DNA from 2 places in the Oceanobacillus sp. FSL K6-0118 genome. Region 1 is predicted to be linked to the other one. Evidence: predicted binding sites of a transcription regulator. Region 1 holds the regulator's gene; the other holds the start of a gene.
What was found. Region 1 encodes LexA, which represses DNA repair genes until DNA is damaged. Its sites were predicted from a motif close to CGAACATATGTTCG; they were not measured.
Positions count from the first base shown of each region.

Region 2: uvrB (excinuclease ABC subunit UvrB) is a predicted target of LexA. The motif match lies at 12,651-12,664, and genes of this name have one in related genera.

Region 1 is NZ_JBBOVR010000001.1:2,009,579-2,026,521, forward strand. Features, by position in the region: gene spoVK (stage V sporulation protein K) at 1-124, shown strand, start outside; gene hflX (GTPase HflX) at 241-1,467, shown strand; gene MHI02_RS10360 (methionine gamma-lyase family protein) at 1,508-2,752, shown strand; gene MHI02_RS10365 (MerR family transcriptional regulator) at 2,859-3,233, shown strand; gene glnA (type I glutamate--ammonia ligase) at 3,305-4,639, shown strand; gene lexA (transcriptional repressor LexA) at 4,680-5,303, opposite strand; gene MHI02_RS10380 (YneB family resolvase-like protein) at 5,578-6,216, shown strand; gene MHI02_RS10385 (DUF896 domain-containing protein) at 6,320-6,553, shown strand; gene tkt (transketolase) at 6,670-8,670, shown strand; gene sirA (sporulation inhibitor of replication protein SirA) at 8,897-9,355, shown strand; gene MHI02_RS10400 (YneF family protein) at 9,400-9,624, shown strand; gene MHI02_RS10405 (cytochrome c biogenesis CcdA family protein) at 10,018-10,722, shown strand; gene MHI02_RS10410 (CcdC family protein) at 11,005-11,469, shown strand; gene MHI02_RS10415 (DUF2621 family protein) at 11,483-11,956, opposite strand; gene MHI02_RS10420 (ATP-binding protein) at 12,198-13,346, shown strand; gene acnA (aconitate hydratase AcnA) at 13,654-16,374, shown strand; gene MHI02_RS10430 (FbpB family small basic protein) at 16,702-16,824, shown strand.
Region 2 is NZ_JBBOVR010000001.1:2,834,995-2,851,937, forward strand. Features, by position in the region: gene glpK (glycerol kinase GlpK) at 1-576, opposite strand, end outside; gene MHI02_RS14490 (MIP/aquaporin family protein) at 592-1,410, opposite strand; gene MHI02_RS14495 (glycerol-3-phosphate responsive antiterminator) at 1,754-2,302, opposite strand; gene MHI02_RS14500 (acyltransferase) at 2,312-2,833, opposite strand; gene ppaX (pyrophosphatase PpaX) at 2,834-3,472, opposite strand; gene MHI02_RS14510 (nucleoside recognition domain-containing protein) at 3,447-4,394, opposite strand; gene lgt (prolipoprotein diacylglyceryl transferase) at 4,505-5,338, opposite strand; gene hprK (HPr(Ser) kinase/phosphatase) at 5,352-6,290, opposite strand; gene bshB2 (bacillithiol biosynthesis deacetylase BshB2) at 6,523-7,188, opposite strand; gene MHI02_RS14530 (YojF family protein) at 7,210-7,563, opposite strand; gene uvrA (excinuclease ABC subunit UvrA) at 7,710-10,592, opposite strand; gene uvrB (excinuclease ABC subunit UvrB) at 10,601-12,625, opposite strand; gene MHI02_RS14545 (PDZ domain-containing protein) at 12,921-14,111, opposite strand; gene MHI02_RS14550 (S41 family peptidase) at 14,374-15,840, opposite strand; gene MHI02_RS14555 (murein hydrolase activator EnvC family protein) at 16,075-16,943, opposite strand, start outside.

The DNA.
Region 1 (16,943 bases):
AAGGAATGTGATTGAACATTCTATTCGAATGCACGCAATGAGATTATTGGAGCAAGAACGTTTTACAGCCGATGATTTAGTTTATATCACTGCAAAAGATATGCAACTGAATGAGAAATCCTAAAAAATATAACCTCAGTATGAACTGGGGTTATTTTTGTATTATTATCGTATCTATGATGTAATAATAAGTTAAGGTTAACCTAAGTATAATTCGCTTATAAGAAAGAGGTTTAATGAATGCCAGAAGAAAAAATTTTAATTATTGCGGTCAAAAAGCCGACACAAAAGGATGAGCAATTTCAATCTTCATTGGAGGAATTAATTTCCTTGGGAAGAACAGCAGGCGGAAACGTTGTAGAAACTATTACGCAAAATAGAAATAGAATCCATCCTGCAACATATATTGGCGAAGGGAAAATGGAGGAAATAAAACAAGAAGTAGAAAAATTGGACATTGATTTAGTTATTTCCAACGATGAACTTTCTCCTGGTCAATTACGAAATTTATCTAATTTTTTAGGTGTGCGAATCATTGATCGAAGTCAGTTAATTTTAGATATTTTTGCAAGGCGTGCGAAAACGAAAGAAGGTAAATTACAAGTAGAGTTAGCACAATTAGAATATATGTTGCCGAGATTAGCGGGACATGGTGTGGAAATGTCACGTCTAGGTGCCGGAATTGGTACGAGAGGTCCAGGAGAAACCAAACTAGAAACAGACCGACGCCATATTAGAAATAGAATCGTGGATATAAAAAGGAAATTAAAAATTGTCGTTCGTCAACGTGAACAATATAGAAAAAGAAGAAAAACGAATGAAGCTTTTCAAATAGCAATTGTAGGATATACGAATGCAGGAAAATCTACTATTTTCAATCGCTTAACCAAAAGTGATTCGCTTGAAGAGGACAAACTGTTTGCTACGTTAGATCCTTTGACAAGAAAAATTAATTTTCCATCAGGTTTTGAGGCTTTAGTAACGGATACCGTTGGGTTTCTTCAAGATCTACCCACTGCATTAATTGCTGCTTTTCGTTCGACGTTGGAAGAGGTTAAAGAAGCGGACTTTTTAATTCATGTGGTGGACGCTTCACAGGAAAATCAGGAAGAACAACAGAGAACGGTGATGAAATTATTAGAGGAATTAGACTCCCATACGATTCCAATGCTCACTGTTTATAACAAAAAGGATTTATTAGAAACTGAATTTTTCCCAATTCATCACCCTAACATCTTAATTAGTGCTTATAATCATGAGGAACTTAATCAAATGTTAGTGCGAATTGAGAAAATATTAATGGAACAATGGAAAAGTTATAGTATTCAAATTAATGATGGAAATATGTTAGCTAAACTAGAACGTGATACAATAATAACGGCTAAACAGTTTGATGAACAATCCAATAAATTTAATGTTAGTGGATATATTCGGGCCAATCATCCATTAAATCATGTAATGGATTAAAATAAAATATTGGCAAGTTTTAGGTAAGGAGAATGGAGAAATGTTAGAAACACTAGTGAAACAAGCAGAGAAAGATTGTGAAGGTATTCATAAAAATATTCAGGAAATAGTGGAAGTGAATCAAAAAAGGGTGTTAGACGCTTTTGTAAAACATCGAATAAGTGATAGCCATTTCCAGTCAACAAGTGGTTACGGATACGATGATATGGGTAGAGAAGGATTAGAAGCGGTTTATGCTGAAGTATTTGGTGGAGAAGATGCACTCGTTAGACCGCAAATTGTTTCGGGTACACATGCTATAACTACGGCACTTTTTGGTCTATTACGCCCCGGAGATGAGCTTATCTATATTACTGGAAAGCCTTACGATACATTGGAAGAGGTAATCGGTATTAGGGGAGAGAATTCGGGTTCTTTAAAAGATTTTCATATCGACTATAATCAAGTATCCCTTACAAGAGAAGGAGGGATTGATTATGTTGGAGTAGAAAAAGCTATATCTGAAAAGACAAAAGTAATCGGTATACAGCGTTCAAAAGGATACGATGATAGACCGTCTTTCACGATTGCGGAAATTGAAGAGATGGTTCAGTTTGTCAAAGAAATTAATCCAAACTTAATTGTATTTGTAGACAATTGTTACGGGGAATTTGTGGAAGAAAAAGAACCCCTTCATGTTGGTGTAGATATTATGGCTGGTTCTTTAATCAAGAATCCAGGTGGCGGAATTGTCAGAGCGGGCGGGTACATAGTTGGAAAGCAAGAATTGGTTGAAAGCTGTGCGAATCGTTTAACGGCCCCAGGTCTTGGTAAAGAAACAGGTGCAACATTTAATATGCTACAGGAAATGTTTCAAGGATTCTTTCTGGCCCCTCATATCGTGGGAGAATCACTAAAAGGCGCTGTATTCACGTCAAGATTTTTAGAATTAGCAGGCCTTCAAACAGCACCTAATTATTTAGAAAAAAGAACGGATCTCATTCAGTCGGTAACATTTGAAGATGCGCAGCAAATGATCTCTTTTTGCCAAGCTATTCAGCGGAATTCACCAGTTAATTCTTATGTTACTCCATATCCAAGTGAAATGCCGGGATACGATGATGAGGTTATTATGGCAGCTGGTACTTTTATACAAGGGGCTAGTATTGAACTTTCTGCAGATGGACCAATAAGACCCCCTTATACAGCTTTTGTGCAAGGAGGTCTAACATATACTCACGTGAAAATTGCGATCATTGAATCTGTAAAAAGTTTAGTGAAAGCAGGGCATTTAATCGTAAAATAAACTTCATGTAAGGAAACCTAACATTCGATTGACACTAAACCTTACATCGTTTATACTTTAGTGAGTATTGGGGGTTATTTTATTGAATGATAAAGAGCGTCGTTCAATGCCTTTGTTTTCAATTGGTATCGTTATGAAATTAACGGAATTAACCGCTAGACAAATACGATATTATGAGGAGCATGGATTAGTTTTTCCAGAGAGAACAAAAGGGAACCAACGATTATTTTCTTTCAATGATGTGGATAGACTATTAGAAATTAAAGATCTTCTTGATAAGGGATTAAATTTAGCGGGGATTAAGCTAATGGTTGAAGAATCATCAAAAGAAGAGAAAGAAAAGAATGTAAAATCAAAGGATAACGATTTAAGTTTGAAAGAGTTACGAAAGATCTTAAGGAATGAATTGAAACACCCAGATAGACTCGGGCAAGTAAATTTAAGGCAAGGAGAGCTTTCAAGATTTTTTTCTAATCGTTAATGGTAAGTTTGTTTGAATTTTATTTGGCTAGTTATTATTTAATCTATTAACATGATGTAGGAGGACAACAGATGCCAAAATATACAAGAGAAGATGTAGTGAGACAAATTAAAGAAAATAATGTGAAGTTCATACGTTTACAATTCACAGATATGCTTGGAATAATTAAAAATGTGGAAATACCTTTAAGTCAATTAGAAAAAGCGCTAGATAATAAAATGATGTTTGATGGTTCATCTATTGAAGGCTTTGTACGTATTGAAGAATCGGATATGTATTTATACCCTGATTTAGATTCGTTTGTAGTTTTTCCGTGGACTTCTGAAAAAGGTAAAGTAGCACGTTTTATTTGTGATATTTACAAACCAGATGGAACACCATTTGAAGGGGATCCAAGATACAACCTTAAGCGCAATCTTAAGAAAATGGAAGAACTTGGTTTTGATGCTTTTAATATCGGTGCAGAGCCAGAATTTTTCCTATTCAAATTAGATGAAAAAGGGAATCCATCACTAGAATTAAATGACCAAGCAGGTTACTTTGATTTGGCTCCCACGGACTTAGGGGAAAACTGTCGCCGTGACATCGTTCTTGAATTAGAAGAAATGGGATTTGAAATTGAGGCTTCTCACCATGAGGGTGCACCAGGACAACATGAAATTGATTTTAAATATTCTGATGCTGTGAAACATGCGGATGATATACAAACTTTTAAATTAGTAGTTAAAACAATTGCTAGAAAACATAATTTGCATGCAACATTTATGCCTAAACCACTTTTCGGAGTAAATGGATCTGGAATGCACATTAATATGTCTTTATTTAAAAAAGGTGAAAATGTTTTTTATGACACAAAAGGGGATTTGGAGTTGAGTGAAACAGCATACCATTTCATGGCGGGTATTATTCAACATGCTACAGCCTTTACTGCGATTACAAACCCAACGATCAATTCCTATAAACGTTTGGTTCCTGGTTATGAGGCGCCATCTTATGTGGCATGGTCTGCATCAAATAGAAGCCCGTTATTACGTGTTCCGAATTCAAGAGGATTAAGTACGCGTCTTGAAGTCCGCAGTGTAGATCCTTCTGCAAATCCATATATGGCATTGTCCGTATTATTAGCTGCTGGACTATCAGGTATTGAAAATAAATTAACTCCTCCTACAGCAGTTGATAGAAATATTTATGTTATGTCGAAAGAAGAACGTGAAGAAGAAGGAATACTAGACTTACCAGTAACACTAAAAGGTGCATTAGATCTCTTGCAAAAAGATGAAGTAATTGTCGAGTCTCTAGGTGATCATTTATTTGAACACTTTGTTGAAGCGAAAGAGATTGAATGGGATATGTTCAGACTCCAAGTTCATCCTTGGGAAAGAGAACAGTATATGACTATATACTAATAGATAAAAAAAGAGAATCCGCGGATTCTCTTTTTTTGTCTTAATGTACATGTCGATACAGGCCGATAACCTTACCCAGTATACTTACATTTTTGTATAGTAGAGGTTCCATTGTTGCATTTTCTGGTTGTAAACGAATGTGATCTTTTTCTCTAAAAAATCGTTTTACGGTTGCTTCATTTTCCTCCGTCATTGCGACGACAATATCGCCATTATTAGCATTATTTTGTTGTTTAACAATAACCATATCCTTGTCTAAAATACCAGCCTCTATCATACTTTCTCCATCAATAATAAGGACAAATAAATTATCATCAGGACTTGCTGTTGAAGCTGGAATTGGAATATATTCTTCTATATTTTCAATTGCTGTAATTGGTACACCCGCTGTGACTTTCCCTATGACGGGTGCATAACGAGCTTCATCTTTTGGAATATTACTATCTTCTGATTGAGCTAAAATTTCAATTGCCCTAGGTTTAGTAGGATCTCTTCTAATATAACCCTTGCTTTCTAATCTTTCTAAATGGCCATGAACGGTAGAACTTGACGCAAGCCCTACCGCTAAAGCTATTTCCCGAACGGAAGGTGGATAACCTTTTTTAGTTACTTCATCTTTTATAAAATCAAGAATCATTTGTTGTCTATTAGAAAGTTTTGTCATCTATTACTCACCTCGCACATAATATTTTAATAATGATAGTTTACCATTATTAACTAATTTAAGCAAACACTCGTTCGAACAAATAGTTGACAAGACCGTATGTTCGTGTGATAATAGATCTAACAAACGAACAAAGGTTCTGTTATTAGGTAGGAGGACAATTTATGTTTGGGAAGATAACGAAAACGGATCTTTTTTATTTAATTTCATTTGGTTTAACGTTAGGATTTATATATATTTCTATTATAATTAGTGTATAGGTAGGTAGTGGTCAATGAAAGCTATTATATATTGTCGTGTTAGTACAGATAAAATGACACAAGAAACGTCGCTAAGTCGTCAAAAAGATGAATTACTTAAATTAGCAGGTAGATATCAAATGGAAGTTATCGATTGTATAGAGGAAAAGGCTAGTGGATATGAAATAAACAGAGATGGAATTTTTGCGATGTTAGAATTTTTTTCTGAAGAGAAAGCAGATTGTTTATTGATACAGGATGAGACTAGACTAGGAAGAGGAAATACGAAGATTGCATTATTCCATCAACTACATAAGTTAAAAATACCTATTTACACTGCCATTCATGACGGAGAATTAGAATTGTCAGAATCGGATTCTATGGTTTTACAAATAGTGGGTATTGTAGAGGAGTATCAAAGAAAGATTCATAATGCTAAGATAAAAAGAGGAATGAAAAGGGCAATCGAAAAAGGGTACAATCCCTCTAAAAATCTATCAAATCAACATAAAGCAATTGGTAGAGAAAGATTAGAGTTTCCGATTGAAGAAGTAGTTAGATTAAGACAAAATAATTTAACCTTTGAGGAAATTACAAAAACACTTAATGGGATGGGTTTTCATGTATCCAAAGCAACTGTTCATAGAAGATATCAAGAGTACCAAAATACTTGAATATGTTCATATGGAATAGTAAGATTTATGGCAAGAACTTACTTAAAAGTGCGAGTTCAATAAGGTTCTTGTCTTTATTTAAATAGAAAGGAAAACATTTTATATGCTTTCAAAAGAAAAATTAAATCGTATCAATGAATTAGCTAGGAAATCAAAGAGTACAGGACTGACTGAGGAAGAGGCAAAAGAGCAGAAAGAACTTCGTGAAGATTATTTAAAAAACGTCAGAAGCTCTTTTAAAAATCATATGAAATCAATGACGGTAATCGATCCTAAAGGAAACGATGTAACTCCGAAGAAAGTTAGAGAGCTGCAAGAGAGAAATAGAAAACATTAATCATTCGATAGAGGGAATTAGAAAGAATAATTTGTTTGAGAAATAAACTAACTTCACTTGTGACATACTAACATAGAATATGTTGGAGACATTTTCATTAGTGAAAGGAGTTAAATATTTTGTCAAACGTGGAAAAATTATCAATTAACACGATTCGTACATTATCTATCGATGCAATAGAAAAAGCTAATTCCGGACACCCTGGGTTACCTATGGGAGCAGCTCCAATGGCATATACGCTATGGACAGATTTTATGAACCATAATCCAAAGAACTCAAAATGGTTTAATCGTGATCGTTTTGTATTATCGGCGGGTCATGGTTCTATGCTTTTATATAGCCTACTTCATTTATCTGGATATGATGTTTCTATGGAAGATCTCAAGCAATTTCGTCAATGGGGTTCAAAAACACCTGGGCATCCCGAAGTTCATCATACTGATGGAGTAGAGGCAACAACAGGGCCTTTAGGACAAGGAATTGCAATGTCTGTAGGGATGGCAATGGCAGAAGCGCATTTAGCTAGTAAGTTTAATAAGCAGGACATAGCTATTGTGGACCACTATACTTATGCACTTATTAGTGATGGGGATTTAATGGAAGGCATCTCCCATGAAGCTGCTTCATTAGCTGGTCATCTTAGATTGGGGAAACTGATTGCGCTGTATGATTCAAATGAAATCTCATTAGACGGTGATTTACATAAATCATTCTCTGATAATACAGAACAGCGTTTTAAAGCTTACGGTTGGCAAGTTCTTCGGGTGGAAGATGGAAATGATATTAAACAAATTCGAAATGCAATAAAAGAAGCACAAGCAAATAAAGAACAACCAACTCTTATTGAGGTAAGAACTGTAATTGGATATGGGTCACCAAACAAATCAGCATCTGCTGCTTCTCACGGAGCTCCGCTTGGTGTAGACGAAGTTAAATTAACAAAGGAATTTTATGAATGGACCCATGATGATTTTCATGTACCTGAAGAAGTTTATGCTGATTTTAATGAAAAGATTGTAAAAAATGGTTCAAATAAAGAAGCGGAATGGAATGAATTATTAAGTTCTTATAAAGAAAAATATCCTGAATTAGCTAAGGAGTTAGAGTTTGTTCTAAATGACAAGTTGCCAGATGGATGGGAAAAATCTCTTCCCGTATATGAAACAGGTTCATCTCTTGCTTCACGAGCATCGTCAGGAGAAGTATTAAATGCCATATCAAAATCTGTTCCTCATTTCTTTGGTGGTAGCGCGGATTTAGCGGGTTCAAATAAAACATATATGAACGATGAAAAAGATTTCTCAAGGAATAATTACTCTGGAAGAAATATTTGGTTCGGAGTACGTGAACATGCTATGGGAGCTGCTTTAAATGGGATGGCTCTACACGGTGGTTTAAAAGTATATGGTGGTACATTCTTTGTATTCAGTGATTATTTGAGACCATCTATTCGCCTTGCATCCATCATGAATACGCCTGTCACTTATGTATTTACTCATGATTCTATTGCGGTTGGCGAAGATGGACCAACACATGAACCAATTGAGCAATTGGCGTCCTTAAGAGCTATGCCTGGATTATCTGTTATTAGACCCGCAGATGGGAATGAGGTGCAAGCAGCATGGCGTTTAGCGCTTGAATCAACTGACAGACCAACAGCACTTGTCCTTTCAAGACAAAATCTTCCTACACTGAAGGGAACGAAAGAAGCCGCATATGAGGGTGTGAAAAAAGGTGCTTATATTGTAAGCAAGGCCGAAAATGAAACTCCTGATGCGCTACTTCTTGCAACTGGTTCAGAAGTGTCACTTGCAGTTGAAGCTCAAAAGGTTCTTAAAGGAAAAGATATAGATGTAAGTGTTGTAAGTATGCCATCATGGGATCGATTTAATGAACAGGATGAAGCTTATAAAAATGAAGTGATTCCTCCACAAGTAAAAAATCGTGTTTCTATTGAAATGGCATCTCCACTGGGTTGGCATAAATATGTTGGAGATAATGGGATTGTGTTGGCTATTGATAAATTTGGTGCCTCAGCGCCCGGGGAAAAAGTAATCGAAGAGTATGGGTTTACAGTTGAAAATGTAGTGAAACATGTGGAAGCACTTGTCAAATAATATTAAAGAGAAGGTTCTTGCGGAAAGGGCCTTCTCCCTGATAATTTTCCGTTCCATTTTATTTTCGAATACCTCTTTAAACAGGTTGATCAGGAAATAGAATCCTCATAAATATAGTATTTCTAAATAAGTTACCCCCTCGACAAAACTAGTGATAGTTTGCATCTTAATGTGACAGAATTCTTATCGCTTGATCCGTATAATAGGATTAAAGGGAGGCATTAAGATGTATGATTACTCTATTTATTGGATTAAACAAGAAGTAGCAAACCATTATTTCCATAAAAGTGATATATTGTACCGCTTCTTCGAGGAATATCGTTATAATAAAAATCGAATAGATTTAAGAAGGCAATTTTTATATATTACAAAAAGTATCGAAAAAGATATCTTTATTTCTATATTAAAATATAATTTGAAAGATGACGTTCATATAAATCAAAATGATTCTATTATTGAATTATATAATAATAGATACTTTATTTCTTTACATATTGAACAAAAACAATTAAAATTTCGAAGTAGATCACTTCAAGATGCAGAAGAAATATTATTTCCTATATTACGGCTAATCCATCCACTATTTTTTGTTGTAGGACATACAAATCAAAAGTACGGCTGGATTTCTCCTATTAGATTCCCAAGAAATATTGAAAGGAATCAAGTATTGTATTCTTGTCGTTGATTTAATATACTGTATAAGAGACAACACGAAGGAGGAAACTTATCATGGCTACTATATGGGTCGTACTAATTGCTATAGCAGCGTTAATAGCTGGTGTTGCTCTTGGTTTTTTCCTTGCAAGGAAATATATGATGGATTACTTGAAAAAGAATCCTCCGATTAATGAGCAAATGCTTCGTACGTTAATGATGCAGATGGGCCAAAAACCATCGCAAAAGAAAATTAATCAAATGATGCGTGCAATGAACAATCAAATGGATAAGAATTAATTGATCATTTTAGATTGAAAGTGTTTATCCCACCTAAACGAGCAGTAAGACTTCCACCATCCACCATAAGCTTCTGAGGAATAAAGAAGGTGGGTGAGATATCAACTGCCCGTAAAGGTACGATAAGTGCGACTAACCATCAGTGGGGGATGAAGGAACCCCCACTGATGGCAGTCTTCTTTATCAGCGTCAATTATCCTAATACTTTTTGGACTTATTTGGTTAATTTTTTAAGAGAACCACTCTTTCTTTTTAAGTAAGTAGAAAGGGTGGTTTTTAATATGTATATCGTTAGTAAATACCAAGTTTTCAAATATTTATCCTTGTTTTGTCATATTTGACTACATTGTTACTGAGACAATTTGATAAACTAATGAAAAGGAGGATTTTTCTATGTCGGAAATTAATGTTTTCCTTGCTTTCGGTGCGGGGTTTCTTTCGTTTGTTTCACCATGTGTTTTACCCTTATTTCCAGTGTTTTTATCGTATATTACCGGAATGAGTGTAAGTGAAATTAAAGATGAGAATAAAAGGTTAAACAAAAAGGCCTTTATTCATACAATCTTTTTCTTATTAGGATTTTCTAGTATTTTTATTATGATAGGTTTTACTTCAACCTTCATTTCTGATTTTCTTTTAACGTATCAGAATATCATTAGACAAATAGGTGCTATTTTAATCATCTTTTTTGGATTAGTAATCGTGGGAGTTTTTAATTTTAAGTTTTTAATGCAAGATAAAAAAATCACTTTTAAAAATCGTCCAACTGGATTTTTGGGTTCGTTCATTATAGGAATGGCATTTTCTTTAGGTTGGACACCATGTACAGGCCCGATATTAGCTATTGTCCTTTCGCTTGCTGCAACAAATCCTGAAGTTGGATTAATTATGATGGTAGCTTATATATTAGGTTTTTCAATTCCTTTTCTATTTTTAGCTTATTTTATTGGAAAACTAAATTGGATTAAAAAACATAGTCAACGATTAATAAAGATTGGTGGTTATGTTATGATATTTATTGGTATTGCACTTTTTTTTAACTGGATGACGAAACTCACTGCATTTTTGGCTGGAGTTTTTGGCTTCACAGGGTTTTAAAGGTTTTTATCACGTGGTATAATTTGTACGAGCTTTAAGTGCCTTAATAAGAAGATTTCTAAATCTAATGAAGCATGGATGGATTGGGAGTCGGTAAAGTCTAATATTCAAAGGGCATGGATGAAAACTTCACTAAAATAGTTCTGGTAATGATGAATACGTTTCAAAATATGCGAAATAAAACAAAGTTATCTAATATTACGTACGTTTTAGCTTAAGAGGTCATATTAATACTAAGAAAGCTTATTTATGAAAGCTTCGAGAGAGTGATGCTTTATGTCTATATTTTGGTTGATTTCTAGCACTATCGTTTTTGCAGGAATGGCCGTGTTTATGATTTTCATTCGATTAAAAGCTGCAAAAAGGCCAGCTTCTATAAAAAAAATAATTTTACCACCAATTATGATGAGTACAGGGGCTTGTATGTTTATCATTCCAGAATTTCGTGTGGAATGGCCACAAGTATTAGAAGCTCTAATTCTAGGAATAATTTTTTCTATATTTTTAATAAAGACTTCCAAATTTGAGGTGAAAGATTCTGAGGTGTATTTAACTCCGTCTCGAGCGTTCCCATTTATTTTATTTGGATTGCTTATTGTGAGACTAGTTGTTAAATTAATCATTGGAAGTTATATTTCATTTGGAGAAACGACAGGAATGTTCTTCTTATTGGCACTTGGGATGATTGTAACTTGGAGAATTGTAATGCTTTTTCAGTTTTTAAAAATTAGAAGAAGTATCGTATAAAAAAGCGACTAACTTATTTGTTAGTCGCTTTTTTATATTTTTCTTCCCAATTGTCTGCGTAGTCTTTTTTAGACAAATGAAATAGATATTCGTAAGGTTTAACATCTATTTCTTTTTCTTTTAGTTTTTTTCTTAAGAATTTATGATCGCGCTTTGGGGTTGCTAAGATATAGCCTTCTACTAAAACATCTTGATCAATAATATTTTTTCCTTTTTTTAATGCTACTTCTCCAATTTTACTTGCAATACTCTGTTTTGCCACATCACGAAACAGTTCAGGGACAGGAGATACTAACTCATTTAATAAATCTTTTTCTTCTTCCTTCCACATATGTTTTGTTTGATTGAGATAATGTAATTCCCAATCCATTATTGATTTTCCATCTGTTTTTGGCAGTTGTTTCAAAAATTTGCGAAACATAAAAAATCCACCAATTCCAAGCAAAGTAATAAGCAGAACACCCCAACCAACTAATAGTAATCCCATAATTTCACCTTTTCTTGAATATTTTGTTCATTAAAAAAAATGAAGAAAGTGTATAAATTTTAAATACTTATTTTACTTTTAAAGGAAATATAGTATCATTACTTAATAGTACGAAATGACAAAAGGGTTTACAAATATAATTATAATATTCATAAATAAGACAAACAAGTATCATATTCGATAGATTCCTTCATATATATAAAAGAGAGATGTAAAAATAAAGGAAGAAGGGGAGGTTGCAATGGGTATTGAAAATGCGATAACTAACAAGCTAGATACAAATTCCTCAATGTCAAATGATAATACTAAGGTAGAAAATCAAGAACTTATTTCAAATTATTCCATGCTACCCTTATCAATATTTGATTGGATTGAAAGTAATCAAAATCAAATTATAGTCGTTTGTGATGAAAGAGGGAAAATTATTTTTGTTTCTAGCTCCGTTGAAAAATTATTAGAATACAACACAAAGGATGTATTAGGTAAGTATTGGTATCAGTTTTTAACGCGTGAAGAAAAGTGTTACATATCTGCTAACTATGAAGGAATTGAAAATAGGGAGCAAGCATTCATAATTAGTTTATACCACGAGAACGGAGGGAAAGTGATAACAGAATGTAGTCTTTGTAAGTTTGTGGAAGATCAAAAAATCTATTATGTTTCTCTATTGAATGATATTACGGAGCAAAAGGAAGCGGAGAAATTACTCATTCGATCGGAAAAGATGTCGATAGCAGGTCAACTTGCTGCTGGCGTTGCGCATGAAATACGAAACCCTTTAACATCCATAAAAGGCTTCTTGCAGTTATTGCAAGCGGGAATTAATCGTAACGAAGAATATTATAAAATTATGATTGAAGAAATAGAGAAGATGGAAAAAATCACTTCGGAATTGCTATTTATATCTAAACCACTAACTGATCTTAAACGACCGGAATCCTTACAAGAAATGGTCAATGACACGGTTAATCTTCTACAGACACAAGCCAAACTTAAAAATATCCAAATCATGGTGGAGCAACCAATTGTAGAATCCATTTATTGTGATAAGTCACAAATCAAACAAGTATTTTTAAATATCGTAAAAAATGCGATTGAAGCAATGGAAGAGCCTGGTAAAATTACAATTAGTGTTCAGAATACAAATGATTACGTCAATATACATATTTCAGATGAAGGTCCCGGAATCCCAGAGGAAATTTTACATAAATTGGGGGAACCTTTCTTTACAACGAAGCAAAATGGAACTGGACTAGGCATTATGATAAGTAAAAATATAATGGAAGATCATCATGGTTCATTGGAAATCTATAAAAATAAAGAAAAAGGTAGTACTTTTAAATTAAGTTTTCCAAAAGAATTGAAAAAGATATCTAATGATGTACCCTAAAGAATAAAGCTAGCTTTAGGGTGTTTTAATTTATCCCACCTAAAGCTTCTGGGGGAATAAGGAAGGGTAGTCTTCCGAGGTGGTATTAAAGAAAGTGAAAAAAATTATGCAAAGTGATAAGTTTTTCTTATCACTTTGCATAATTTTTTTATATAGGTTGACAAGCAATAAATATTTGTCTAATTGTCGTTAATCCGATAAGATAGAAATGTAAATAGATTTATATGATTATAGTTTGTAAGAATTTCATGTTTTCTTATCAAATGAACAAACTAGACAACGCGACAATTTAGAAAGGGGCAGAGATATGGGGAAAGACAACTTCAACTCAAAAAAACAGTTTAATTTGAATGGTAAAAAGTATAACTACTATGATTTAAAAGCTCTTGAAGAAGCAGGATTAGGTAGTATTAAACGTCTACCGTTTTCTATTCGTGTGTTATTAGAATCAGTTGTTCGCCAATTTGATGGACATCAGATTAAAGACGAACATGTAAAAGCGCTTACGAAGTGGGGGACCAAAGAAGGTGAAGGTGTAGATGTACCTTTTAAACCTTCCCGTGTAATTCTTCAAGACTTTACTGGTGTTCCAGCTGTTGTGGACCTCGCTTCCTTAAGAAAAGCAATGGTTGATTTAGGTGGTAAACCAGAGGAAATCAACCCGGAAGTACCAGTAGATTTAGTAATTGACCACTCCGTGCAAGTAGATCAATACGGAACTGCTAATGCACTTAAAGCAAACATGGATTTAGAATTTGAGCGCAATGCTGAACGTTATGAGTTTTTAAACTGGGCACAAAAAGCATTTAATAATTACCGTGCTGTACCACCAGCAACTGGTATTGTTCACCAAGTAAACTTAGAATATCTTGCTAACGTTGTTCATGGAATTGAAAACGAAAATGGTGAATATGATGCATACCCAGATACACTCGTAGGTACGGACTCTCATACTACTATGATTAACGGTTTAGGAGTACTTGGATGGGGTGTTGGTGGTATTGAGGCAGAAGCAGGGATGCTCGGACAACCATCTTATTTCCCATCACCAGAAGTTATTGGGGTTAAATTTACTGGAAGTTTCCCAAATGGAACTACAGCAACAGATTTAGCTCTTAAAGTAACTCAAGTATTACGTGAGAAAAATGTAGTAGGTAAATTTGTTGAGTATTTTGGACCTGGTTTGAAAGATATGCCACTAGCTGATCGTGCAACAATTGCGAATATGGCTCCGGAGTATGGTGCAACTTGTGGTTTCTTCCCTGTAGATTCTGAAACATTGAACTATTTACATCTAACAGGACGTAGTGAAGAACAAATTAACCTGGTTGAAAAATATTGTAAAGAAAATAACTTATGGTATTCTCCAGATCAAGCTGATCCAGAATATACTGATATTGTGGAAATCAATCTGTCTGAATTAGAACCGAACCTTTCTGGTCCTAAACGTCCACAAGACTTAATTCCTTTATCTCAGATGCAAAAAGAATTTAAGAAAGCAGTAACTGCACCTGAAGGTAACCAAGGATTCGGTATGGATAAATCAGAATTCGATAAAGAAGTAACAATCAGTAATCCTGATGGTTCTAAATCTGTTATGAAAACTGGTTCTATTGCAATTGCTGCAATTACTTCTTGTACGAACACATCTAACCCATATGTCATGTTAGGTGCTGGATTGGTTGCTAAAAAAGCTGTTGAAAAAGGGTTAAAAGTTCCTGGATATGTGAAAACATCTCTAGCTCCAGGTTCTAAAGTAGTTACTCGTTATTTAGCAGATGCTGGATTACAAGTTTATTTAGATAAGTTAGGTTTTAATTTGGTTGGTTACGGATGTACAACTTGTATCGGTAACTCAGGTCCATTACGTGAAGATATTGAGAAAGCGATTCAGGATAATGATTTACTTGCTTCTTCCGTATTATCAGGTAACCGAAACTTTGAAGGACGTATTCATCCGTTGGTAAAAGCTAACTATCTAGCTTCTCCACCACTTGTAGTTGCATATGCGCTTGCAGGAACGGTAGATATTAACTTAGCAAAAGATCCTATCGGTCAAGACGCTGACGGTAATGACGTTTACATGAATGATATTTGGCCTTCCATGCAAGAAATCAAAGAAGAAGTAGCAAAAGTTGTAACGCCAGAAATTTTCCGTAAAGAGTACGAAAATGTTTTCGATTCCAACGAAAAATGGAACGAAATTGCTACAACGGATGAACCATTATTCGAATGGGATGAAGATTCAACTTATATTCAAAATCCACCATTCTTTGAAGGTTTATCTAAAGAAGCTGGAACAGTGGAAAATTTAAATAATTTACGTGTCGTCGGTAAATTTGGTGATTCCGTAACAACGGACCATATCTCTCCAGCAGGTGCAATTGCTAAAGATATGCCAGCGGGTAAATACTTGCAAGAAAAGGGTGTTTCACCTCGTAACTTTAACTCTTATGGTTCTCGTCGTGGTAACCATGAAATCATGATGCGTGGAACATTTGCAAATATTCGTATTCGTAACCAAATTGCTCCTGGAACGGAGGGCGGCTATACAACTTATTGGCCAACCGAAGAAGTAATGCCTATTTATGATGCGGCTATGAAATATCAGGATGCTGGTATCGGTCTTGCAATTATAGCTGGTAAAGACTATGGCATGGGATCTTCTCGTGACTGGGCAGCAAAAGGTACAAATCTCTTAGGGATTAAAGTTGTTATTGCGGAAAGCTTCGAACGTATTCACCGTTCAAACCTAGTAATGATGGGAGTTCTTCCATTGCAATTCCAAAAAGGAGATAGTGCTGAGAAATTAGGTTTAAGTGGTAAAGAAACAATTAGTGTGGAAATCGGCGAAAATGTTAAACCACATGACCTAGTGAAAGTAACGGCAGTAGACGCAGAAACTGGTAAAGAAACTACTTTCGAAGCAATTGCGCGCTTTGATAGTGAAGTGGAAATTGATTACTATCGTCACGGTGGAATTCTTCAAATGGTATTACGTAATAAAGTTGCTCATGCACATGCTTAATAGGTATTTTAAAACACTCATACACAGGTTGTATGAGTGTTTTTTTAATATCAAAAGGAGCGTTTATCCCTCCTTAAGCTTCTAGGGAAACAAAGAAGATAGGTGGAGGATGAAGGAAATCTTCTTTTTTGGGGTTAAGTTCAAGTAAAAATAAATATATTAATTTTAAAGACAATTATAAAATTAAAAAGAAATGGCTATACTTCTATTTAATAGGTTGGAAGTATCAAACTTTCTTCCTGTATAAGGTCAACTATGGCGTTCACTAAGACTTTTGGGAGAATGCCAAGTTTTCTAAAAAGAATAAAGGGGTGAATTGCCATTTCTTTGAAAAAGAAGCTGAATTTTGAAGAATTGGTTCAGCAAAACCGAAGACAAATATTGGAAGATAAAGAGTTGTTAGATAAAATTGAACAAAGGTTAGAAGACAAATATAAAGAAGCAAAGTAATTTCCCCATCAGCCCCATAAAAAGGGCTTTTTTTGGTACCACCCCCAAAAGTTAAAGTAATAGTCAAACTTCTGGAAGTGGTTTCATTACATCTCTTATCCCACCTTAACGGGCAGTAA
Region 2 (16,943 bases), 830 kb from region 1:
ATACATTAATGTTCTGGAAGCATTAGAGTAATCAGTTACATGCACCTTTCCACCAGAAAGTTTGTATATAAGCCAAGTGTCAATTGTACCAAACATTAACTCATTATTTTCGGCCTTCTCTCTAGCTCCATCCACATGATCAAGTATCCATTTTACTTTTGTGCCTGAAAAATATGGATCGATTAATAACCCAGTTTTTTTCCGAATGATATCTTGATAGCCTTGATCAGCTAGCTCTTTACAAATATCTTCTGTTTGTCGCGATTGCCAAACGATTGCATGATAAATTGGTTTACCTGTATTCTTATCCCATACTACTGCAGTTTCTCTTTGGTTCGTAATTCCAATCCCAGCAACTTGTGAAGCTGACACATCTGCTTTTCGTAATACGTCAGAAATACATGCTAAAATACTTGTCCAAATCTCATTGGCATCATGTTCAACCCAACCAGGGTGCGGAAAAAATTGTTCAAACTCTTTTTGTGCTGTCTGAACTATTTCTCCATTATGATTAAATAATATTGCACGTGAACTTGTTGTACCTTGATCTAAAGATAAAATAAACTTCTCACTCATTTGCTACACTCCTAACTAATTGTTTTTAGCTGATATTATTTCTTTCTTTTTCAATTCAATATTTGCAGCGACAATTACTATTAAGGCTACAAAAACACTTAATACCCAGAACATCACGGAAAAATTCCCTAGAAATATCGCATTATAAAATAGGGCGCCATAAACACCACCAATTATTGGACCAAAGACAGGAACCCAAGCATACCCCCAGTCCGATTTACCTTTCCCTGGTATCGGTAGAATTGCATGAGCAATTCTCGGTCCTAGGTCACGAGCCGGGTTAATTGCGTATCCCGTTGTACCACCTAATGACATTCCAATTGCTACAATTAAAGCACCAACAATAATCGGATTTAATCCTTCTGTAATTTCATTTGCACCAATAAACATCAGTCCCATCATTAAGACAAATGTACCAATTATCTCACTAACCAAATTGGATAGAGGGCTTCGTATTGCTGGATCTGTTGCGAACACTCCTAATTTCGCTCCTTTATCCTTTGTTGCCTTCCAATGTGGCAAATAGTTTAGAAAAACAATAACCGCTCCAATAAATGCACCAATCATTTGTGCTGTAATATAAAGTGGGACCTTTGCCCACGGGAATTCACCAGCTGCTGCAAACCCTAATGTTACAGCAGGATTGATATGGGCACCAGTAAATTTACCTACTGCATAAACCCCCATTGTCACAGCAAGACCCCAGCCAATGGTAACCACTACCCAACCAGAATTCTCGGCTTTCGTCTTTTTTAATACTACACCACCTACGACACCTCCACCGAAAATAATAACGATCATAGTTCCTATAAGTTCAGCCAGAAATTCTGACATTTCTACCATACCTCCGTTTCTTAGATGTATCTATAAGCAAGTTATGTTATTTTGAAAAACTTTATTCACTCGTCCTTTAACGAATCCATAATGTTTTTCCTACAGAGAAATATAAAGATTGAACTTATTAATCCTTTTGTTTTACTTGAAACGTTAAAATGTTAGCGTCGCTTGCTAAATTTCCCTAACGTGAAATAAAAAGAGCCCACACTAATTATTCATACCCTTTTTTTATAAAAGTACGATAAACGTGTGGGACTCCATTTCTCCGTCACAACATTAACTTATGTTTAGATGTTACTACACACTGAAAACGTTGTCAATGATAAAATATTATTTCTTATTATGATAAATGCCATAAATTCTTTCTTGAAGTTGAAACAGCAATTGCTCCTGCATCATACGCTGCCTTTACGTCATTTGAGCTTGTTACTAACCCTCCCGCTATGATAGGAAGATTTGTTTTATCATAAATTTGTTTAATGATGCTTGGCATGATACCTGGAAGCACCTCAACACAATCGGGTTTAATACGATTAATCAATTTCAAATTATTTTCAAGTGCGATACTATCTAACAAAAACATACGTTGAATCGCTAATAATTGGTGTTTTTTTGCTAACGTAACCACATTTCCTCTGGTAGATAAAATACCATCTGGTTTCATTTCATGTACCAAAAATTCCATTCCATAGTCATCTGACTTTAGGCCATGGATTAAATCAAAATGAACAAGCACATTTTTATTTGCCTTTTTCGCATAATGTATCATACTCTTCAATTGACTAATTCTAGTTTCTAAAAAAACAACTGTGTCAAATGGTGTCTCAAGGGCTAATTCAAATTCTTTCATTTTTCTTACTGCTGGTATAATACCAGTAGGAATTTCCAACCTTTTCACCTACTCTTCTCTTAAGCTAACTTTTCTTTTTTCCATTTCCTCTTTTGTATAAATAATTTTCATTGGGTTCCCTCCAACGAATGCACCTTCAGGGACATCTTTATGAACAACTGATCCTGCAGAGACAATGGCACGGTCGCCGATGGTCACTCCAGGAAGAATGGTAGAATTTGCTCCGATCATAACTTCATCACCAATGATGACCTCTCCCACACGATATTCATCAATTAAATATTCATGCGCTAAAATAGTTGAGTTATATCCGATAATACTATTTTTACCGACCGTGATTTTTTCGGGATACATAATGTCTGGGACAACCATAAAGGCAAAGGCTGTTTTATCGCCAATTTTCATATGCAACAACATGCGGTACATCCAGTTCTTTAAACGCATAAACGGGGTATATCTTCCAATAATGATAACAACCGTATTTTTAAATACTTTAAAGAAAGAAATCGTTTGATATATTTGCCATAAGGAATTTGAATTCTGTACTGGGTATCGCTTCGTTTTACGCATTTATTCGACTCCTACGATTTTTAATAAATCACGCATATCTTCTAACATATAAGTTGGATTATACTTCATTAACCGCTCTTTTCCTTTAAAGGACCATGCCACTCCTGCTGTTTTCACTCCCGCATTTTTACCTGCTTCAATATCGTGAGAATTATCTCCAACCATTAATGTCGTTGTTGAATCTGCATCTAATTGTTTCATCGCCTTCATCACAGGTTCAGGATGTGGTTTGGAATGTGAAACATCATCAAGTGTCACGATTGTATCGAAATAATCTTCTATACCTACTATACTAAGTCCGCGATGGACACTATCGTTCATTTTCGTTGTCACAATCCCTAGCTGGAAGCCTTTTTCTTTAAGTATATCTAATACTTCTACTACATTCGGAAAAGCCTTTACATAATGATCGTGTTCCCTTAAGTTATGTTCTCGATAAACATCGATCATTTCTTCCACACGGTCTTTATCAATGTTTGAAAAAGTTTCCCTTAATGGTGGTCCATTAAACTCTATAATTTCCTCTCTTGTATAAGGTAAATTATAATGTTTAAACGTATGGGTAAAAGAAGCAATGATTAGTTCATTTGTATCAATTAATGTTCCGTCTAAATCAAATAGTATGGTATGTATGCTCATTTTCTCTTTCCTTTCTAGAATGTTTATTCATAACTAAAGCAACACACATAGTTAAAAGGATTGCTGTAGTCAATCGAATTACTAACAGTGGCCAGACCGGGATTCCTAATGGGATAAAAACCAACGTATCTTCAACTACTGCATGACATGAAACAAGAAATATAATCGCTAAGTACATATCTTTCTTAGATACCCCATCCTCTTTCACCGCCTGAATCATTAAACCTGCTCCATATGCTAAGCCTATTGTAAGCCCTGCTACCATCGTCATTGATGTATTCTTGTTCATTCCAAGCACTTTCATGAAAGGAGCAAAAGCGTTGGATAATTTATTTAACCACCCTTTTTCACGTAATATCTGCGTGAAAATCATTAATGGTATCACGATTGCAGCTAATTGAATAATCGCCAAAATTGAAGTTTGTATACCATGGAAGATGATTTCGCCCCATCCATTAGGTTCCTCTGTTGCCGCTATAAACCCATATTGTGCAGCTTGTGATCCACCACTCCAAAACAAGTTGATAATAACCGCAGAAAGTACCGCTAACCCAAGACGGATACTGACAATAATCCACCATTTAATTCCAACTTTAGTAGCTACAGCAGATTCAATGAGTAAATTATGAGAGAACGAAAGCATCATAGCCATAATAAATACTTCTTTTACAGTAAAATCAAACGAAATAATTGCCCCAATTCCTGCGTACAAATTTAAAAAGTTCCCAAGCACTAAAGGAACTGCTGCCTCTCCTGATAAACCTATAAGGCCCATCACCGGCTCTAATATATTGATTAGCCATGGGAGTAAAGGAGTAAACTGTAAAATGGTAACAATTAATGTAACTGGAAAGATTACCTTCCCTAATGTCCATCCGGTTATTAATCCTTGTATAAAACCGCGTTTTAAAATACCTGTCATACGCAATCTCCTTTACGTTAATGTTAATCCATTTATTTTTTCTTCCTTAAAAGATTTGTATGAAGTGCAATTAAGGCATTCGCCTAAAAGCTTGACGAATGCCAAGTACTCTAACCTTTTTTCTTTTTATTATTGGGAATATCATTGTATCTGATAGTTGTCGTTTTTCGTCGGTAAATGATCAATAGAATTGCTGTAACAATAGCAATGACAGAAACTATTTGGGCTGTTCTCCATTCACCAATAACATATAAACTATCCGTTCTCATACCCTCGATAAAATAGCGTCCAATCGAATAGCCAATGACATACGTTAAGAATACTTCCCCACGTAATGGATTGTATCTTCTTAATATAATAAGTAAAACAAAGATTAAAATGTTCCACAATGATTCATACAAAAATGTTGGATGGTAGGTAACCCCATTAATTGTCATTTGATTTATAATAAAATCCGGGACAATATCATAAATAATGGACCCATCAGGGAGTGGGCCACCATGAGCTTCTTGGTTCATAAAATTTCCCCAACGTCCAATTGCCTGAGCGAGAATCAAACTTGGAGCTACGATATCAGCCAATTGCCAAAAAGGTATCTTCCTAGCACGCGAAAAGACGATTGCAGTTAATACTCCCCCAATAATAGCACCATGAATAGCTATACCGCCTTCCCAAATTGCAAACACTTTCCAGAATGGACCATTCGCGTAACGTTCACTCCATTCAAACGTAACATAATAAATTCTTGCACAAATAATCGCTATAGGTACCGCATAAACAATGAAGTCGATTAGCAGTTCTTTATTTAGACCAAGGCGATCCGCTTCTTTCATAGCTAGCCATAGTCCCAATCCAGCACCTACTGCAATGATTACCCCATACCAATAAATGGTTAACGGGCCAATTTCTATAAATACTCTATTTAATGGTGCAGTTAAGATCATTTTTAAACCTCACTTATTCTGAAATATCTTTTTCAAGTTCAATCATTTGGGTTAATCGATCTGAAAATTCTTCTGCAGCATTTACACCCATATTTTTCAATCGGAAATTCATTGCTGCGACTTCGATAATTACAGCAAGATTTCGGCCTGGACGTACTGGTATCGTTACCTTAGGTAAATCTACGTCCATAATTCTCATTTTATCCTCATCTAAACCGAGTCTGTCGTACTGTTTCTTTTCATCCCAAATTTCCAAATTGACGGCTAAAGCAATCTTTTTATAATTACGGACTGCCCCAGCTCCAAATAAGGTCATGACATTTATAATTCCCAATCCACGTATTTCAAGCATATGTTCAATTAATGGTGGAGAAGTTCCAACTAAGGTGTCATAATCTTCCTGTCTAATTTCCACACTATCATCTGCAACTAAACGGTGCCCCCTCTTAACCAATTCAAGTGCAGTTTCACTTTTTCCAACACCGCTTTGTCCAGTAATGAGTACACCTACCCCATAAATATCAACTAAAACACCGTGTACGGCTGTAAATGGTGCAAATTTTGCTTCCAAATAGTTTGTTAACCGACTAGTGACCCTAGTCGTTTTTCTAGGAGAAAGTAAAATAGGTACTCCAGCATGATCTGCAGCTTTGATTAACTCCTCTGGAACTTTCATACCACGGGAAATGACAATACATGGTGTAATGTCTGTACATAATTTTTCTGCTCGGTCTTTTCTTTGTTCAGGTGACAATTCAAGAAAATATGTCATTTCTGTCTTTCCAATAAGCTGTAAACGCTCTTTAGGATAATATTTAAAATAGCCAGTCATTTCGATTCCTGGACGAGATATATCGCTTGTAATAATTTCTCTATGTATACCATCTTTCCCTGCAACTAGAGTTAGATTAAAATTATCCAGTAGATCTTTTGTGCGTACTATTGCACCCATTCAGGTAGCCTCCTTCAATAATAACTGCTAATATTATAGCATAAAAAAATATAGGCAATACACCTACTAGATTTTTTTGATTAAAACTAGCACACGCGATTGGGCTAGGCGATTACCTTAGTTGCGCTTTACAAATCTTTACGGTGGGACGGTTAATTGGATCCCAGGACAAGAAGTTCATTATAACTTCTTGCTAAAAAAAGAAACCTAACATAAGTAGGTTCCTTTATTCTTAAAACTTCCATATATAAAATCTTTCTATTCCCATGTTCTGTTTTGCAATTTCTTTCAAATCAATATTGGCACTTGCTTCGTCTCTTCGTTGCCCTAAAACACCTTGTGCTTGAGAAGCATGTGCGAATATTGCATCGATTTTCTTATCAAAAATAGCCGTTATATCATTTTCGATTTCAGGCTTTCCTAGTACCTCTTCATAATCATTGGATATAGCTTGAGCCCAAACGGTTGGTCGATCTTCAGGATTCATTAGGCGAACAGCTTCAATGGCAGCTGCACCTAATGCATTATGATCCGGGTGAACTGCATAGTCTGGATAATGCGTGATAACTAGACTAGGCTTAATTTTATCTAAATATGACTTTAAATCTAATGCAATTTGGTTTCGGTCTTCGAATTCAATTGTTTTATCGCGGTAACCTAACATTTCTAAATTCATATCCAGAACTTCACATGCATCTATTAGTTCTTTTTTTCTAATTTCAGGTAATGTCTCGCGGTTTGCAAATATAGGAGATCCCATATTTCTTCCCATTTCTCCAAGTGTTCCACATAAGTACGTAACAGGCACACCTTCTTCCCGAAATTTTGCAATGGTCCCCGCAGCTCCAAATGATTCATCATCTGGATGTGGGTAAATAACAACAACGTGTTTTTCCATAGTTAACGTTCCTTCCTTCACTTAATAGCTAAATGGTGTTTCACTTATCTGTAGGGAAACCATTAAACGTCCTTCTCTATCATGACCGGCCATTAATAGTTTAGAATCTTCATGAATGGTCCAATCCGTTAGACCTTCCGCATAAATCCATCCCATTTCCATTTTAAGACCGACACGATATGACTTTCCATCTCCTACAATTTTCGCTTGGTTAAAGGAAACTTTCGCATTTCGTATATATGCACCAACATTATATGCTTTTTTATTAATATGGCTCGCGTATGCACCATTTGTTGTTTCCAAATGGACATATACTTCTTTATTTTTAAATCCATCTATTATTTTTTGAACTTTTTCCAATTCAATTGGTTTCATTTTTGTTCCTCCAATTCTTCCTCTATTAACTGTAACGGAAGAACAAAATACAGTCAAAAATTTGGTTTGTTTAAAATAGATTGTAGCCCGAAATACACTCCTCGTTCTTAAGGATAATATATTCGGGCTGCTTGGTGTTTCCACTTTTATTTCGTACTAATTTTCTCTTTTTCGGTAATTAGTTCTTCCATACGTTTTTGGTCTCTTTCTAGTACTGTTTTAAGGTACTGACCAGTATAGGAAATATCAGATGCCTCCGCAATTTCCTCTGGTGTTCCAGTTGCAATAATTTGCCCACCACGATCTCCACCTTCAGGGCCTAAGTCAATAATATGATCGGCACATTTAATAACATCTAGATTGTGTTCAATAATTAAGATGGAATCCCCGTTTTCTACGATACGTTGTAAAACAGATAGAAGTCGCTTAATATCATCAACATGTAAACCTGTTGTAGGTTCATCTAAAATATAGAAAGTTTTACCTGTTGATCGTTTATGGAGCTCACTCGCTAACTTCACACGTTGGGCTTCTCCGCCAGATAACGTAGTTGCAGGTTGTCCTAATTGAACATACCCCAATCCAACATCAACTAATGTTTGGAGTTTTCGTTTGATTTTAGGGATAGGAGCAAAAAATTCTAATGCTTCTTCAATTCGCATATCCAAAACGTCTGAAATACTTTTTCCTTTATATTGTACTTCTAATGTTTCACGATTGTATCGTTTTCCATGACAAACCTCACAAGGAACGTAAACATCTGGTAAGAAGTGCATCTCAATTTTAATAATTCCGTCTCCTCGACAAGCTTCACAACGCCCACCTTTAACATTAAAACTGAATCGGCCTTTTTTATAACCTCTTACTTTTGCTTCATTCGTTTGTGCATACACATCACGAATATCGTCAAAAACCCCCGTATATGTTGCTGGGTTGGAACGTGGTGTTCTTCCTATCGGTGACTGGTCAATATTAATCACTTTATCAAGATTATCTAATCCCTTGATTTCCTTATGTTCCCCGGCTTTTATATTGGCTCTGTTCAATTCCTTCGCTAGCGATTTATAAATAATTTCATTTACTAATGTACTCTTACCTGAACCTGAAACTCCAGTAACTACGGTCATTAATCCGATCGGTATTTTTACAGATACATTTTTCAAATTATTCTCTGACGCACCAATAACTTCAAGTTTTCGTTTATCTCCTTTTCTCCTGCTCGCAGGAAGTGGGATAAACTTTTCTCCTGATAAATATTTACCAGTAAGTGAAATTTCGTGTTTCATTACGTTTTCCGGTGTATCACTTGCTATGACTTGACCACCATATTCCCCAGCTCCAGGGCCTATATCGATTAACCAATCCGCAGCAAGCATGGTATCTTCATCATGCTCCACTACGATTAACGTATTATCTAAATCACGCATCTGTTTTAACGTACTTATAAGACGGTCGTTGTCTCTTTGATGTAATCCAATAGATGGTTCGTCTAGCACATATAACACTCCGGTTAATGCGGATCCAATTTGAGTAGCTAATCGAATACGTTGTGCTTCTCCACCAGATAAAGTACCTGCAGCACGAGACATTGTTAAATAATCCAATCCTACATTGACAAGGAACGATAAACGATTATTAATTTCTTTTAAAATCATTTTTGCAATTTGTTTTTCTTTCTCCGTGAAATCTACTTTCTTAAAGAATTCCATTGCTTCCATGATAGAATAATCGGTTATATTGCTAATATGTAACCCATTAATTAATACCGCTAATGCTTCTTGTTTCAATCGGTGTCCTTTACATTTAGGACATTTTTTTTCCGTCATATATTTCTGTAGTGTATCCCTTGTAAAGTCAGAGCTTGTTTCTTTGTAACGTCTCGCAATGTTGTTCATAACACCTTCAAAGTAAATATCGGTATCCCTAATGTTTCCAAATTCACCTTCATAGTAGAAATGAATTTTTTCATTTCCACTTCCATATAAGACTTTATCCATTTGTTCCTTTGGCAAATCTTTCACTGGGGTATCCATGTCAATGTTATAATGCTTGCAAACACTTTTTAGTAATTGTGGATAGTATTGTGAACTAATAGGTTCCCAAGCAACAATCGCATTTTCATTTAGTGTTTTATTCCAATCAGGGATTACTAAATCGATGTCTACTTCTAGTTTTGTACCAAGTCCATCACAAGCAGCACACGCACCAAAAGGGCTATTGAATGAAAATAAACGTGGTTCTAATTCTCCAATGGAAAAACCACAAATAGGGCAGGCATGATTTTCACTAAAAGTTAATTCTTCTTCTCCAATCACATCGACAATGATTTTTCCTTCACCCAATTTCAATGCTGTTTCAATGGAATCACTCAATCTTCCTTCTATACCCGGTTTTACAACTACACGATCAATAACCACTTCAATCGAATGCTTTTTGTTTTTTTCCAGTGCTATGTCTTCTGTTACTTCACGCATTTCTTTGTCTACACGAATTCGGACATAGCCTTCTTTTTTCAACTTCTCTAGAACTTTTTTATGTTCACCTTTTTTTCCAGAAATAACTGGAGCAAGTATCTGCATTTTGGTTCGCTCTGGATACTCTATGATTCGATCAACCATTTGTTGAACAGTTTGTGATGCTATTTCGATTCCGTGCTTTGGGCATGTTGGGTGCCCCACTCTAGCAAATAAAAGACGTAAATAGTCATAAATCTCTGTAACTGTTCCAACCGTTGACCTTGGATTACGACTTGTAGTTTTTTGATCTATTGCAATTGCTGGGGATAAGCCTTCGATCGAATCGACATCTGGTTTTTCCATTTGACCTAAAAACTGTCTTGCATAGGCAGATAGGGATTCAACATATCGACGTTGACCTTCTGCATAGATTGTATCGAAAGCGAGCGAAGACTTTCCCGAACCAGATAATCCTGTAACCACTACAAGTTGATTTTTCGGGATATTAATATCAATGTTTTTTAAATTATTGGCCCTTGCTCCCTTTATTTGTATCGTTTTATTCGTAGACATATTTGAAATCACGCTCCCGCTTTCAGTTCAAAAATAATATCACGGAGTTCAGCAGCTTTTTCGAAATCAAGCGCTTTTGCTGCCTCTTTCATTTCCTTTTCCATTTGTTCAAGCACTTTTTCCTTTTCCTTCTTCGGTAACTTCTCTATTGCTTTAGACTTACTATCATATTTTTCAGTATCCTCTGCAGCCATTGTTGCACGGATCACATCACGTACTTCTTTCTTAATCGTTTTTGGTACGATGTTATGTTCCTCATTATATGCCATCTGTTTTTCCCGACGTCTTCCTGTTTCATCAATTGCTTTCTGCATCGAATCCGTTATTTTATCTGCATACATAATAACTTCTCCATTTGCATTACGTGCCGCCCGACCAATTGTTTGGATTAAAGATCGTTCAGAACGAAGGAATCCTTCTTTATCCGCATCTAAGATAGCAACTAACGAAACTTCTGGAATATCAAGTCCTTCACGAAGTAAGTTAATTCCAATAAGTACATCATATTTTCCTATTCGTAAATCACGTATGATCTCAATTCGCTCTAATGTCTTAATTTCTGAATGTAAGTAGGCAACCTTCATCCCGATTTCTTTCAAATAATCGGTTAAATCCTCAGACATCTTTTTCGTTAAAGTTGTTACAAGGACACGTTCATTTTTATCGATTCGTTGATTTATTTCTTTAATTAAATTATCAATTTGTCCTTCAATTGGACGTACTTCTATTTTCGGATCTAGTAATCCGGTCGGGCGAATTATTTGCTCCGTCATTTCTGGAGAATGTTCTAACTCATATGGCCCAGGTGTTGCAGAAACATAGACAAGTTGATGTGTTTTCTCTTCAAATTCCTCGAATTTTAAAGGACGGTTATCCAAAGCAGATGGTAAACGAAAACCGTGATCCACAAGTACTTGTTTTCTAGCTTGGTCCCCATTATACATTCCCCTTATTTGCGGCAACGTAACATGGGATTCATCAATAACAACTAGGAAATCCTCTGGAAAATAATCGAGCAACGTATATGGTGTCGCACCTGCTTCTCTTAAAGTCAAATGTCTAGAATAGTTTTCAATCCCTGAACAAAAACCCATTTCCCGCATCATTTCTAAATCATAATGGGTTCGTTGTTCTAGCCTCTGTGCTTCTAATAGTTTGTTGTCATCCCGTAATTCTTTCAATCTTTCTTCTAACTCTTTTTCGATATTAGCTATAGCCAATTTCATTTTTTCTTCTCTCGTAACGAAGTGGGAAGCAGGGAAAATAGCAATATGTTCTCTGTCACCAACTATTTCTCCTGTTAAAGCATCAACTTCTCTAATTCGGTCTATTTCATCCCCAAAGAACTCAACACGAATACAATGTTCCTCTCTAGATGCGGGAATAATTTCAACCGAATCCCCCCGAACTCGAAATGTTCCGCGCCCGAACTCAATATCATTTCTAGCGTATTGAATATCCACTAATTCTCGGAGCAATTGATCACGATCTTTTTCCATCCCCATACGAAGGGAAAGTACTTGACTACGATATTCTTCTGGTGAACCTAAACCATATATACAAGACACACTTGCTACTATTAATACATCATTTCTTTCAAAAAGAGAAGATGTGGCAGAGTGCCGTAATTTATCTATTTCATCATTAATACTTGCATCTTTTTCAATAAATGTATCTGTAGAAGGGACATATGCCTCAGGTTGATAATAATCATAATAGCTAACAAAATACTCCACTGCATTATTGGGGAAAAACTCCTTAAATTCACTATATAATTGCCCTGCAAGTGTTTTATTGTGAGCTATCACTAATGTTGGACGATTAATTTCTTTAATTACATTGGACATCGTAAATGTTTTACCAGTACCTGTTGCACCTAATAAAGTTTGGTGTAGTTGACCAGCCAACACTTTTTCCGTTATTTCTTTAATTGCATTTGGTTGGTCCCCTGCTGGTTTATACTTAGATACTAATTCAAACTTATTATTATCCAAAATGTCCGCCTCCGTTCTTCTTTCCCTATATTCTATCATATCTGCTTCATATTTTAACATAGCACGAACAAATATTCGATTCATAAGTATTAACGCTTTACTATTTTATCCATAATTTGCAGGGAAAATAAGGAGACAATGAGGGCAGAGGTACTTTACGGGAATTTGGATCTGCCTCTCCCTTCTTTGTTTCCCTGAAGCTTGTGGTGAGGGTCTTACTTAAATGAGATAAATTAACATTTTAGCCAACGAGCCCCATGTATCAAAAAAAGACCCCTATCCACGATAGAAGTCTAATAGCATGAAGAGCTTTAGCAGGCTCTTAAGCTATTCATTAATTTACCTTTTTCATCTTTTCTTTGTGAGGTTTCTCAGAAAATAATAATCCCAATTCATGATGTTCCCCTTCATAATAGGCGCCCTGTACAAACCTTACTTCTTTGTTATCATCTAAAACATCTAATTTAAAGTAGGCTCCACTATTTTGTAAGGCTAGATAAAATTGATGAACATTATTTACCTTAATTCCGTTTACCTTTGCGATGATTTCTCCGACTAGAACTCCACTTCGTTCAGCGGGAGTACCAGGAATAACACTTACAATTTTAAGCCCAGCATTTTCTGGATGGAAATAAGGTAATCTTACTTTATCGCCGTATCTATAACGATAATGAATATATTCTTTTCCTAAAATGGCTACAATTAATGCAACAAAGGACAACCAATGTATGAAGATTCCACCTACTGCAATGGCAACAATCCCAAATCCTAGTAACATAATATATTTCGAAAGTTTCTCCGCGGCTTGTTTTGGCATGTGGCCTTTTGCAATATAGTCAAACCCAATAATAAAAGGAATAAGTACGATGCCAAAACTTTGATCACCTAAAGAAACAACTGGCCAGTAAGGCTCAATAGGAACAATATTGCCAGTAGGAATTAGCATAAAAAATGGAATGACAGCCATTCTTTTTAATCGGTGCTGACCTACCCAAATTCCTCGTCTACTTAATGATAGGCTTGGAAAAGTTCGATTTCGTTTTATGCTTTTAATTAAAATCGCCTCTACAATTAAAAATAAACCTAATAAAATAGATAATACGGTAAAGTTTGTTTCCATTGTAAAGGACATACCGAATAACTCTAAGTCTTTCGATACGAATGGCAAAAATAAAAACAATAAGTAAGTAATACCTATCGTGTATATCGGTGAAAGCAGCGTAAAGCGCATTGTTATACTTAATAGAATAGTTAATATACATAGTAAAATGATAGTCTCATAGTTAATAACCATACCTGTCCCTAAAGTAATAACCGAAATGATTATACCAGAAACAATTGCAATCAAGTGCGTGCCTTTCCATTCAGAAAAAATATCAAAAACTTTAGAACCGAAATCAAGGCGTTCATCTTTAATGCGTTTATAGCCAGAAAAAACAACTAATAAAATAGACCAATATACAAGAGGATTTAAGAAGAACCTTCCAATTCCTTTTAACACTTCCATGAACCAATCTTCTATCAAGTTCATCACCTTCCAACAAGATGCATTTAAAAATATATTCGATTAAGGAGACTTCCATCCGTGGAGGGTTTCCTTCATCCCCACTAATGGTTAGTCGCACTTATCGGACCATTACGGACAGTTGATCTCCCACCTACTTCTTTGTTTCCCCAAAATCTTGAGGTAGGATAAATAAATGTATTTTCTGCATCATACTCTAATTGAAGTATAACAAAAAAATGAAATAAAATCCGTGGTTTCCCACGGATTTTATTTTCTAACATTATTTATATATTTCTTCTAATGCCTTTTTCAATTGTTGATCATCTTCACCATTTCGAATATGTTCTATTACTTTAGCTTCAATAAGACCTGCAGTATTCTCATCGACCTTTCCTGTTGCATCCAATTTATTGTCTGCTTGGAACTGTTTCACTGCTTTTTCCGTTTCCTTATTGAAGTAACCATCTGTACGACTTGTATCATAACCTAACCCACTCAACATTGTTTGCATATTTCCAATTGCTTCATTGGTTTGATCGTATTGTAAAGGTTTTTCAAGTGAAATTGGATTCGTATAATAATAATCAGGTTGACTTACATCGATAGTTGGTTCTACCCCAACTTCATTGATCCATTTACCTTTTGGAGACAGCCATTTGTTTGTAGTAAGTTTTAAAGAACTTCCATCTCCAAGAGGAATAGCTTGTTGAACCGTTCCTTTACCATAACTAGTATGACCAACTATATCATAACCTAATTCCTTCATCGCTACGGCCAATATTTCCGAAGCAGACGCACTACCTTCATCAATTAAGACACTAATTGGATAAGATTTTTTCTCATCAAGATTAGAGTAATATGGCTCTTTATTACCATTTGCATCCTCAATCTGAATATATGGGATATCTTTCGGTACGAATAAGGATAATATTTCCTCAATTACATTTAGGAGTCCTCCAGGATTACCTCTAACGTCAATGATTAAACCTTCTATCCCTTTATCTTCCAACGTATCCAATTGTTCTTTAAATTCGGTATATGTATGCTCAGAAAAATTCGTAATCTCGATTATACCTGTTTTCTTCCCATCGACCGTTTCTATTTTATTATATACTGTTTCAACCGGGATTTCATCACGAGTTATCGTCAAATCAAAAGGATCTTTAGCCCCAGCACGTCTTATTTCTAGTACTACTTTTGATCCTTTTTCTCCGCGAATTTTAGCTACAGCTTCATTTAGATTTAATCCTTCTAAGCTTTCCCCATCAACGGAAAGCACTTCATCATTCGGTCGCATTCCCGCTTTTTCTGCTGGGGAATCCTTTATAGGCGCTACAATCGTAACAACACCATTTACCATACTTACTTCTGCACCGATACCTTCAAAGGATGATTCAATTTGTTCATTGAACTGATCCATCATTTCAACATCTAAATAAGAGCTATGTGGATCCTCTAAAGTGGCAAGCATTCCCTCAATTGCTCCCTCGGTTAACTGCTTATCATCAATATCTTCAATATAATTATCTTGAATCAGCGCAAAAGCCTGTGCTACTTTTTCCATATCCTTAGGCAATTGATCGGACTGAGCTCCTTTTTTACCGAAAAGAACAGAATCCGTAATGGATGTTTGCCCCTTACCATCATCATTCGCTTGAGCCAACTTCACACCAGTGTAAGAACCAAAACCACCTAAAAGTAAAGCCCCAACTAAAATGAGGATAATATGCGAATTTTTAAGTCTCATTTTTCCACCTCAATATTTTAGTTAACTTTTAACCATTGTATAACGAACAGCTTTTCATTTTCAAACCCCTTCTTATCTGCTAAAAAAAGCATAACACGTTATATTGCATTTTACTATTAGAAAAACTATAACAAAGTAATTTCATTTATTAACGATTGCATACACTACTGGGTCTTTAAATCAGTAAATAAAAAAGAAGACACTGCTCGTGATGAGCAATGTCTTCTTTTTTATTTAAGGTAGATAGTTCATTGGATCCTTAGCGTTAGCATCGCCATTCCATCCACCTTTATGAATTTCAAAATGTAAATGTGGACCAGTTGAATGGCCAGTATTACCAGAATTACCAATTACCTGTCCAGCACTAACAACATCTCCAGATGATACAGCCATAGAACTTAAATGAGCATATAACGTTGTATAAGTTTCACCATTAATAGAGTGCGCAATTAGGATTACATTTCCATATCCATTCATCCCAGGACCATGCTCTGTATTTGTTTGAATAACAACACCAGGTGCAGCTGCTTTAACTGGAGTTCCTACTGACACAGCAAAATCTATACCTCTGTGAAGTTTACCCCATCTATGACCATAAGTAGAACTGATCGTACCTGATGTTGGCCAAGAAAACGTTCCATTTCCACCACCACTTTGTGTGGTAACTTCCGGTGTAGACTGTGATGGACTGGATGTAGAACTTGATTTAGAATCTGAACTAGATGATGAAGTATTATTATTTTCACTAGCTTGCTTCTTAGCGGCTGCAGCAGCCTCTGCTTCTTTTCTAGCCTTTTCTTCTTGCTCTCTAGCAGCTTGTTCTAATTTACCTTTTTCACTTTCTGCTATTTCCTTCGCTTTAGCGGCAGCAGCAGCTTGATTTGCCAAAATTTGTTTTTCATCTTCTATAGATATCTTATATTCCTCAAGATGATTATGTTCCTCTTCCAATTTTTCCATAATCTTTTCTTTTTGTGCTATTTGCTTATCTAAATCTTGTTTTAAAGATTCTAATTCTTTCTTCTGGGCCTCTAAGTTTGCCTTTTCAGTTTCAATTTTTTCCTTTTTATCTTCCACTTCTATTTTTGCAGCTTCTAAAGTTG